DNA from 2 places in the Paenibacillus sp. IHBB 3054 genome. Region 2 is predicted to be linked to the other one. Evidence: riboswitches for the same ligand, from Rfam matches in the RefSeq annotation. Region 2 holds a riboswitch; the other holds the start of a gene.
What was found. Region 2 has a riboswitch for glycine ahead of ACQ76X_RS25805 (amino acid permease). Riboswitches for the same ligand answer to the same signal wherever they lie in the genome.
Positions count from the first base shown of each region.

Region 1 (5,403 bases), on a different contig from region 2:
TAATCGTAGTAACTGACGAAGTAATCTACCGAATTGTTCGGGAAAAACTCTTTGAATTCACTCGCCAGCTGTGCAGCAAGTGTCTTATTGTGCGCTATTACCAGCGTGGGGCGGTTTAACTTGGAAATCACTTGTGCGACGGTGAATGTCTTACCTGTGCCCGTCGCTCCCAGCAGCGTCTGGTGCTTCTTGCCCTGCCGGATGCCGTCCAATAATTCCTCAATGGCATGAGGCTGATCGCCCTGGGGTGTGTATTCGGACTCCAGTTCAAAAGTCTTCGTACTGACGACAATATCACTCATTTGCCCGTCTCCCCTCTATCGTCTAAAATATAGTAGTATAGTATAATTGTGGCCCTAAGTACTGGCTCTCCATACAATCCTGAAAAATATGGAAGATAAGAATACTTGTTCCCGTTTATTATACAGTGTTGCCTACATTCATGCAAACCATAATATATAGAAAAGTAAGGAGTCATAACCTATGGATATCACCGCAATTATCGGCCTCCTGGCTGGACTGGCCGCTATGATCGGCGGCTTCTTTTGGGAAGGCGGCAATCTCTCCGGATTGCTGCAGCCTAATGCTGCACTGATTGTCTTTGGCGGCACATTGGCCGCTGTTCTCATCAGCTTTCCCGCATCTAAACTGCGTCACATCCCTGCTGCACTGCGCATGGCCTTTGGCAGGCATCCGGACCTGAGTGAGCAGAACGCGGAGGAGCTGATCTCCATGGCTGCTATTACCCGGCGCGGCGGCGTGCTCTTGCTGGAGCAAAAAGCCGAAGAACATCCCAATCCCTTTACCCGTGAAGGATTGCTGCTGATCGTCGACGGCACAGATGCTGACGAGGTTCGCCAGATTCTGGAGCTGGACATGGACGCCAAAGAATTGAAGTACAACGGCTACGCCAAAATATTTGAGGCGGCCGGAGGCTACGCACCAACGATGGGGATTATCGGGACGGTCATGGGACTGATCCATGTACTCAGCAATCTGACCGATCCTTCCAATCTGGGAGCATCCATCGCAGTCGCTTTTACAGCGACGCTTTACGGTGTAGCCAGCGCTAATCTAATATTTTTACCCATTGCCTCCAAGATCAAATCCCGCAGCCAAACCGAGCTGGCTGGCATGGAGATGCTGCTGGTCGGCATTCTGGCCCTGCAGAACGGGGATCATCCGCAGCTGGTGCGCAAGAAGCTTAGCTCCTTCACTGCGGATTCTGCCGGAAGCCGTGAGCGTGAGTATGCAAGAGGGCTGCTATGAGGCAGAGAAACCGGCGTGAGCAGCACGCCGAAGGCCGGGAGAGCAATGACCGCTGGATGATCACTTATGCCGATCTCATTACACTTTTACTTATATTTTTCGTCATTATGTTCGCCATGAGCAGTCTGGACGTGCAGAAATACAAGATTGTCACCGGTTCCCTTTCGGAAACGTTCAGGAGCGGCAACCCTGTGCTTGAAGGTGGCGATGGTATTCTGGAGACCCAACAAGAAACGGAAAACAGCGGCTCAGCAAACAGTCAGAAACAAGGAAGCAATTCTGCAATTGTCGCTGGCGAAGGCACTCAAGATAATGTTGCAGGCACAGCCGATGCCGGAGAGGCGGCTCTGCCGCCTTCGTCACGTGAACTGGCTTTCAAGGAACAGGAAGCGAAGCTGGCCTCATTGATGGGCGTCATCACCAAATATGTTGAAGACAACAACCTCGGAGATCAGATCTTTGTTGCAGATAAACCACAGGGCATTGCCATTACACTTAGCGACCGGTTCCTGTTCGATGCCGGCAAAGCCGAGCTGAAAGCACCTGCATTCCCTGCGCTCCGCCAGCTCTCAGGCCTGTTCCGCGGCATAGGCGCATCCATCAGCATCGAGGGACATACTGACAATACCCCGGTGTCGGTTGGCTCGCGCTATAACGACAACTGGGAGCTGTCAGGCGCGCGGGCACTCTCCATCCTGCGTTTCTTCCTCGACAATGAAGGACTGGATCCGGATACCTTCCAGTATGCCGGCTATGCCGATACCCGGCCCGCTGCCGACAATACTACGCTGCTTGGAAAACAGAAAAACCGCCGAGTCGAGCTAATCGTGCTGCGGCAGCTTCAAGACGAAGAACAATTCCGCCTATCAGCCCAGAACAGCAGATGATGAAAGGTTACATTTGCTTCTAAAGGAGTCTGAGTAGGTATGGAAACTCTAAACGGAACATCACCTGATCCCACCCGATTATTAAAAAATCTGCGTCTACTAGTCTCGTTATTGGTTACGGCGTTTCTCCAGGGAATCATTACTTTCTTCGTTGGGGGCATGGCTTATTTCCTTTTACTCTCGTCGTACTCCCTTTTCTGGGGCGAACAAGCCAATGTGTATCCGCTAAGCAAGCTGATTCAAATCGCCGTTCGTTTTTTGCTTGCGGGCGGCGCTTTTGCTTTGCCCTGGCTGGGAGTCTGGTGGATGCTCTACGGTCTGGCCGACAACGGACGCATCCGCTGCTTTTTTCTGCACCTGTTTTTCGCTTACGTGCCGTTTGTCGTTATCTTTTTGCAGCTTGATCCCGTGTATTACCCGGACGCAATGATTCCCAGCTCAGCCGGTGAGATGACCTTTTTTGTCTGTATGGCCATGGCAGCTGTCCTGCTGTATCCCTTTTACTCTATCGGCGTTTATTACTTTGTGCTCAGACCGGCTGCACCCCCTCGCAAAATCTACAGATTTATCCTTCTATGCTGTTTATTCATCCTGATTGGCCTTGCACTGCTGCCCCTCTTGTGGCGGATGGCTCCACATTTTTATCCGGGACTTGCAGATTTTCCAAGCCGCTGAAAGCGCAAAAAGACAGACTCCTCACATTAGTGCAGCTAATGCGCGAAATCCGTCTTTAATAATTTTTTTATAAAACCAATTGCTATTCCCCAACCCGTTCACGGTAAGCGGCTGCGTCCAGCAGTCCCGATACGGCGTCGGCATACTCGCCTTCGATCTCCAGTTCAAAAATCCAGCCCCCGCTGTACGGCTGATCGTTAATCAGCTCCGGGCTGTTCTCCAGTGCATCGTTAATCTTGGTCACCGTTCCCGATACCGGTGAATATAATTCGGAAACCGTCTTTACGGATTCAATGCTGCCCACGCTGTCCCCGGCAGAAATAGCCGATCCAACTTCAGGAAATTCCACAAATACGATATCGCCCAGTAAATGCTGGGCATGGTCCGTAATCCCAACACGTATTAACCGTCCTTCACCCTGCTGCGCCCATTCATGCTCTTCGCTGTACAGCAGGTTATCTAGCACTTCACTCATTTCAAGCCGCCTCATTTCCGAATTGGAGTTGTAAATTTAGTTATAGACTAAGTTATCGTCCTGCTCAATGTCAATATAACTGACAGGAAATTTAAATTTGTCATCTTTTTGACGTTTTTTTGTTGACAGTGCACCTCCATACCCGTTTTAATGGAGTCAGCAGAAAATTATACGGTTTGCGAATGATGGCATAGGGAGAGACCGTCTCTTGAAGACGGCGCCGAAGGAGTAAGCCCTCTACGGGGTGAATCTCTCAGGCAAAAGGACCTTTGCCGGACGCATCTCTGGAGAGCATCAGGCCCTGCCATTGCAGCGTACTGGTCACCAACGGGGAAACCTGCCGGGTTCACAGCAGGGTAACTCTCAGGTACAAAGGACAGAGCGGAAGTCTAAATATGCGCGTGCGCATATTTGGCTTCCGCCTGTCCTTTTTTTTAATGGGCAGAAACGGACTCCGTCCCTGCCGGCAAAGGAAATCCCGTTAGGCTTGCATGTAATCAGATCAAGGGAGTGAGCACATGAACGCTTTGAAAAGAACGCCTTTTTATGACCTTTATTCTGCTTATGCGGAGTCCAGATGCATTGACTTCGGCGGCTGGGAGCTGCCGGTGCAGTTTACAGGAATCGTCAAGGAGCATGAGGCCGTCCGCGGGCAAGCCGGACTGTTCGATGTGTCGCATATGGGTGAATTCATGGTTAGCGGCAGCGGCTCGGAAGCCTTCCTGCAAAAAATGACGACCAACGATGTCAGCAAGCTGGCAGACGGTGGAGCGCAGTACACGCTGCTTCTATATCCAAACGGCGGTGTTGTCGATGATTTGCTCGTATACCGTCTTGGCGAAGAGCGTTACATGCTTGTCGTGAACGCCTCCAACATCGACAAGGACTTTCAATGGCTGCAGGAGCATCTCACCGCGGAATTCAGCGGCGTCAGCCTGAGCAATATCTCGGATGAGACTCTTCTGCTCGCCCTGCAGGGCCCGCTGGCTGAGGCCATCCTCTCCAAAGTTACAGCGGCTCCCATTGCTGAGCTGAAGCCTTTCCACTTCATCGAGAACGCCGAGGTGTGCGGCGTGAACGTTCTGCTCTCCCGCACCGGATATACCGGCGAGGACGGATTCGAGCTCTACGCGCCGCCGGATACGGCGGCTGCGCTGTGGAACGGCCTGCTGGAAGCGGGTGCTCCGCACGGCCTGACACCGGCCGGTCTTGGCGCACGCGACACGCTGCGCTTTGAAGCCAAGATGCCGCTGTACGGCCAGGAGCTGTCGGCGGATATTACGCCGCTAGAAGCGGGCGTGCAATTCTTCGTGAAGCTGGACAAAGAAGATTTCATCGGCCGTGAGGCGCTGCTGAAGCAAAAGACTGACGGTCTGCCCCGCCGCCTCGTTGGTCTGGAAATGATCGACCGCGGCATTCCGCGTTCCCACTACCCTGTATACGGGAATGGAGTGAAGATCGGTGAAGTGACCACCGGAACACAGTCTCCGACACTCAAACGCAATCTCGGACTTGCGCTGCTGGATGCAGCTTACAGTGAAATAGGCACAGAGGTAAACGTAGAGATCCGCGGCAAGCAGCTCAAGGCTGTCGTGGTCAAAGCGCCATTCTACAAAAAGAGCCAGGGAGTGAAGCCGCAATGAAGCACCGTTATCTGCCAATGACTGAACAAGACCGCCACGAAATGATGGAAGCAGTCGGAATTCAGTCCATGGAGGAGCTGTTCTCCGATATTCCCGAGGCCGTCCGTTATCAGGGAACTATGCCGATGTCGGAGGCGCTGGATGAATACGCCTTGCTGCGCCATATGAAAGAGCTGGCCGACAAAAATGCCAATTTCGATACCCACGCCAGCTTCCTCGGCGCCGGCCTGTATGACCATCATATCCCGGTCGTCATCAATCATGTCATCTCCCGTTCGGAATTCTATACTGCTTATACTCCTTACCAGCCGGAAATCAGCCAAGGCGAGCTGCAGGCGATCTTTGAATTCCAGTCCTACATTTGTGAACTGACCGGCATGAAGGTGGCCAACGCCAGCATGTACGATGGCGCTACGGCTTTCTCGGAAGCGGCAGTACTTGCAGCTGGTGCCAC
Region 1 is NZ_JBOFBG010000005.1:219,370-224,772, reverse strand. It holds gene uvrB (excinuclease ABC subunit UvrB) at 1-302, opposite strand, end outside; gene ACQ76X_RS09005 (flagellar motor protein) at 484-1,269, shown strand; gene ACQ76X_RS09000 (flagellar motor protein MotB) at 1,266-2,156, shown strand; gene ACQ76X_RS08995 (hypothetical protein) at 2,196-2,831, shown strand; gene gcvH (glycine cleavage system protein GcvH) at 2,914-3,306, opposite strand; glycine riboswitch at 3,489-3,585, shown strand; gene gcvT (glycine cleavage system aminomethyltransferase GcvT) at 3,825-4,949, shown strand; gene gcvPA (aminomethyl-transferring glycine dehydrogenase subunit GcvPA) at 4,946-5,403, shown strand, end outside.
Region 1: another riboswitch for glycine. It lies ahead of gcvT (glycine cleavage system aminomethyltransferase GcvT); the one in region 2 lies ahead of ACQ76X_RS25805 (amino acid permease).

Region 2 (5,403 bases):
AGCCAAATGGCCGGGTCATCGGCTGCATCCTCGCCATCTTCAACGGCTGCCGTCTCTACCTGAGCGGTTACCGGATAAGGGGTGATGATATCCGCGGAATTGATAAACTTTGCATTTTCCGCCAGAATAGCTTGAAGCAGCTTGGAAGGAATGTACATCTTACCATCGACTAATTTGACCTCCGCTGGAAGCTCGCCTGCTTTACCCGCTAGACGATATTCCTTATCGCCTGCCGTGAACGTGCCTGCGAATCCGTTCTTCAGCTTGACCAGTGCCGACTTATCGTCACTATCCCAAGTGATAGTTGCTCCGATCCCATCCATGTGCTTGCGCAGAGGTTCATATCCTTTTAGGTCTGAGGCGGATGCTGCGTTAGTTGTTGCGGCAGGAAGTAGAGCGCCTGCAAGGAGCAGCGTAGATAGTACAGTTTCCCATGTTTTCATTGATGTTCAATATTCCCCTCTATTGTTAGTAATTGCTTAACTATAGAAGATGAGTGTAAAAGAAGTATTAACGGAAAACTACGCCTTTGTAAAATTTACAATGTAAATTCAAGATAGTATTTGAATGCACTCATTGTTCCAGACTGCCACTATTATTTCTCAGCAGGGAATTTGCTCATATCCATATACAGCACATTCCAGCGATGACCATCCAAATCAGCAAAACCTGCACCATACATCCAGCCCTGGTCATGGGGTTTGCCGTAAATGCTACCGCCAGCCTTTACCACCTTCGTTACCATTTCATCCACTTCTTCCTTGCGATCTGCACCAATTGTAAACAATACTTCAGTGCCTTTCGTTGTATCTGCAATATTATTTCCGGTAAATCTTTCGAACGTGGATTCTGTAAAAAGCATCACAATAACATTCTTGTCTCCGATGACTAGACTAGCTTTATCATCAGCATTTCCAGGTCCTTGATTCAAGGAAAATCCAATCTCCGTAAAAAAACCTTTTGATTTGTTGATATCTTTAACAGGTAGATTAATCCATATTTGCCCCGCCATAGTTATCCCTCCTGATAAATGAAATTATGTCCATTTTCATTTATAAGAATAACTGCCGGAGTTGCTTCTTGGAAGGTGATATTGAAGAATTTCAATTTTTTCGCCTAAAAAATAACTAAGGCCTGAGGTAATCCCCTTTTCTATTAAAAGAATGATCGGGTCAGGCATCCATGGGATGTGATTCTGTACTGATTATTTTGCTGCTTCTTTCCCGCTTTCTCCGATTCGTCGAATACAAAACAAATAATAGAATAAACCATAACGGCGTCAATAATAAGGCCGGACGTGTTTCTTCAGCAAAAAGCATAATAATGAGTATGATTGCAAACAACGCTAAGACTACATAATTAATAAATGGGGTGAACGGGGCTTTGAATTTTGACTTCGCCTGCAATTCCGGCTTTGTTTTCTTATACCGCAAATGGCAGATCAGAACGATACCCCAAACCCAGATGAAACAAATGGCACTGATGGTTGTCACGATTCCAAAAGCAGTCTCCGGAATCAGCTTACTCAAAAGAGCTCCCACAGATAACACAAGCGTGGAGATGAAGAGCGCATTGCTTGGGACATGATTTCTATTCAGCTTTGCAAAATTGGCTGGAGCCTGGTCATTCCTGCTCAAATTATATAGAATCCGGCTTGTTGAGAACATTCCGCTGTTACAGGCAGACGCGGCTGAAGTTAATACGACAAAGTTAATAATTCCAGCAGCAATCGGTATCCCCACCAAACTAAACGTTTTAACAAAAGGACTTTCTGCGGGATTTAGTTCTGTCCATGCGTTGATGGATAATAAGGCGATAATGGCACCCACGTAGAAAAATAGAATTCTCAACGGGATTTTATTAATCGCGGATGGGATGGTTTTTTCTGGATTGGACGTTTCCGCTGCCGATACTCCCACCAATTCCACACCGACAAAGGCAAACACAACCATTTGAAAGGAAAGTAAGAAACCTGAAATCCCGTTCGGGAATACTCCCCCATGCGCCCAAATATTACTGACAGTAACCGTTCCGGAAGCTGTTTTGAATCCTATCACCAGCAGGATTGCCCCGATAACAATCAACGCGAGAATAGTCACTACTTTGATTAAAGCAAACCAAAACTCCAATTCGCCAAAACTTTTTACAGTTAATAAATTGAGCCCTAATAAAATGATTAAACAAATGACGGCAGGGATCCATTGCGGAATATCAAACCAATATTGTACATATACGCCAACAGCTATAATATCCGCCATAGCCGTCATGATCCAACAAAACCAATAGGTCCATCCGGTTACAAATGCTGCCCGCGGTCCAAGATAATCTTCGGCGATGTCTGTAAAAGATTGATAACCCGCTTTCGACAACAGAAGTTCTCCCAAGGCCCTCATAACAAAAAACACGGCAATACCGACGATTAAATAAGCAAAGATGATGGATGGTCCTGCGAGTTGTATAGCTTTACCTGATCCTAAAAACAATCCGGTCCCGATGGTCCCCCCAATTGCAATGAGCTGAACATGCCGATTCTCTAGATCTCTCTTTAGTTCTTGTGGTGCCATGTGAAACTCCCCCTCTAAATCTAATAATTCTTTGTGAAATGATGAACAAGTAAAAATGACAATAAAAAAAGAGACTGGATACGCTCCAATCTCACGGTTAAAAGAATATTAAATAAAATACATTCATTATTCTGACGCTTATCAGAATAACAAATGAATTATCCAGTACTCTTCTGTCCTTTTGCCTGAGATTGTGAACCCTTCGGCGCCGGGGAATCCCCACGGTCTCTCCAGAAGCTGCTCCTGCTATAGTGTGATCCATAGCATTCATAGCTTAGAAATTATTTGATTATAGGATCATAACTTCATTTAAATATTTTTCAATACTAATCATAGTCAAAAGTTTTGTCAATAACATTAATTACCACCGTGCTTCGCCAAAATAATTATGATAGGGCTTGAACGTTGCCAGCACTTCGTCTACCTTACCCATTCGTTCCTCCAGGCTTCCCCGAAGTGTGATGTAGGGAATCCGCCGCGCCTTCAAATCTGCAATAATTTGCTTATGGAAAATATGCCGCTTCTGATTCCCGCTGCGGTCCCATGTATCCTCGTAAGGAATATCGTCGTCGCACAGGAAAAAAAGGTCGTACCGCTGTGCATTTTCCAGGGCGATCCGGGTTAAGCGTTCAGGAGCCCGGCCGTGGTAATCCAGGGCAAACATATAAGTCGTGATCGCATTGGTATCGACAAAAAGATATTTATCCGCTTGCAGTAAAGCCCGCTCTTCCCGCTCCATATGGCCGACAGCAATTTCATCGAACGCCTCTAAGCCAATTCTGCGGTCCACCTGATGCTCCGTCCAATAGTCGCGCCCGTATTCGCTCGCATAGGTTGTGCGATACCGCCGGGCCAACGCTTCGGTGATCGTGGATTTGCCGGTAGACATCGCTCCCACAAAAACCACTTTTGTTATTAAATCCCGATACACGCTATCGCTCACATATTGCCGGTACTTGTAAGGATCCGAACGGACCATGGTAGCTGAAATCTGTACCTGCCCGCGGGCTTCATCCACCCGCCGGTCTACTGCGCCCAAAGCGATGCTCATATGCTCTCCGTAAAACTCGCTGGAGTAGAAATGCGTCACTTGCTCGCCTTTCAGTAACCCCAGAATATATTGCTCCTCCCTTATCTCATGCTCCCGGTCGTTCGAATACCCGTCGGGACCGTCCCAGGCTTCAATCACCCGCACCGCCGGGTAGAGCTTGCGAATCCAGTTGGCCCGGATATGCAGCGGGATCGGGGTCACCGTCGTCTCATAGATCACTACAATCAGTTCATCGACCTCTTGCAGCGCCGTCTCGAACATGAACTGATGCCCTTTATGCAGCGGGGCAAACTTCCCGAGCGTTAAGCCAAGTCTCTTCATGCTGATACCTCCCTGGCTCCCTTGTTCCAATTGTAGTAGCCGTATACAGCGTTAACCAGATACGCGCTCCACATGACGATCATCAGCAGGCCTTCACCGCTCCCCTCGAGCATTCGAATCACCCACAGCAGCACTGTGAACATATTGAGGACAATATAGACCAGCCATTGTTCCTTGAATCTTCGAACCATTAAAAGAGTTGCGACAACGGATAACACCGTCGTAATGGCATCAATATAAGGCGAATTCTGCCCTGGTATGAACGATAAGCCCAGGCCCAGCAGCAGGCTGCCTAATACGCAGACCGCCCCCACAAGGAGCAGACGCTTGAGCTCCAGCTGACGCATGGACAGCTTGCCGTTAGTCCGGTTATTTTTCCACATGTAGAAGCCGACCACATTCATAGGAACAAAGAAAAGCAAATTTAGCATAACCTCTCCAAACAAACCGTTGACGTAAGCCAAGTATGCATAACCAACGGTATTGTACATCCCAAACACATAACTCATCAGTTGTCCCTTCGCCGCGAGCACCACGCACAGCACCCCGGTGATAAAGACCGTAAATCCGAATAAAGAATCCTTAGAAATCACCGTAAACCCAACAGCAATTGAAGTAAACAAAACCAGCCAGGTCAATTCAAACAGGTTCCAACCGCCCCATGATTTATTCACTTTCATCCCCTCTGCTTTCATCCAATTTGCGCACTATAAAGTCAGTTCACTCTTACTTTCATTTTGATAATAACATATTGTTAATATCATTGGAAGCAAAAATGTACACTTAATGATCGAATGATCCAAAAGGGAGGCTCATGCTGGTATTGCTGCTTAACAATATCGGCGGCGATTGCTTAGGAACGCAGTTGTGCCTTGTGGTCGCTAATGTAACTGATAAGTTAACTCGTTTAACCACGCGGTCATTGAGGAGATTTCAAACAACAAGATATAATGCAAGGGACTAGTCGAACTGATAAAAATTGGAGGGTATCCAAATGAATATTGAGATCGGAAAAAAAATCAAAACCCTACGTTTGCAAAAAGGAATGACTCAGGAAGAACTTGCAACAAAACTGAATATATCATCCCAAGCCATATCCAAGTGGGAAAACAACGTAACCATGCCTGATATTCAAATTCTTCCTGATTTATCTGTGATTTTAGGGGTTACAATTGATGAACTATTTGCATTAACTGATGACACACATGTAGAACGTATTGAAAATATGATTAGTACCGAACATTTTATTTCCAAGGATGATTTTAGCTATGCTGAACAATTTCTCAAAGAAAGGCTAACTAATGACGAAAAAAAGTCCCAATGTCTCACATTGCTGGCTCAGTTACACATTCATCGTTCAGAGGAGCACCGTGAATTAGCTTCCCATTATGCCAAGGAGGCACTGTTGTTAGATCCACATAAAAAAAGTAATCATAACGCTTTGCGGGATGCGGAGAATGGAGTCAT
Region 2 is NZ_JBOFBG010000031.1:53,572-58,974, reverse strand. It holds gene ACQ76X_RS25815 (phytase) at 1-443, opposite strand, end outside; gene ACQ76X_RS25810 (VOC family protein) at 596-1,012, opposite strand; gene ACQ76X_RS25805 (amino acid permease) at 1,173-2,564, opposite strand; glycine riboswitch at 2,728-2,808, opposite strand; gene ACQ76X_RS25800 (AAA family ATPase) at 2,926-3,936, opposite strand; gene pnuC (nicotinamide riboside transporter PnuC) at 3,933-4,610, opposite strand; gene ACQ76X_RS25790 (helix-turn-helix domain-containing protein) at 4,931-5,403, shown strand, end outside.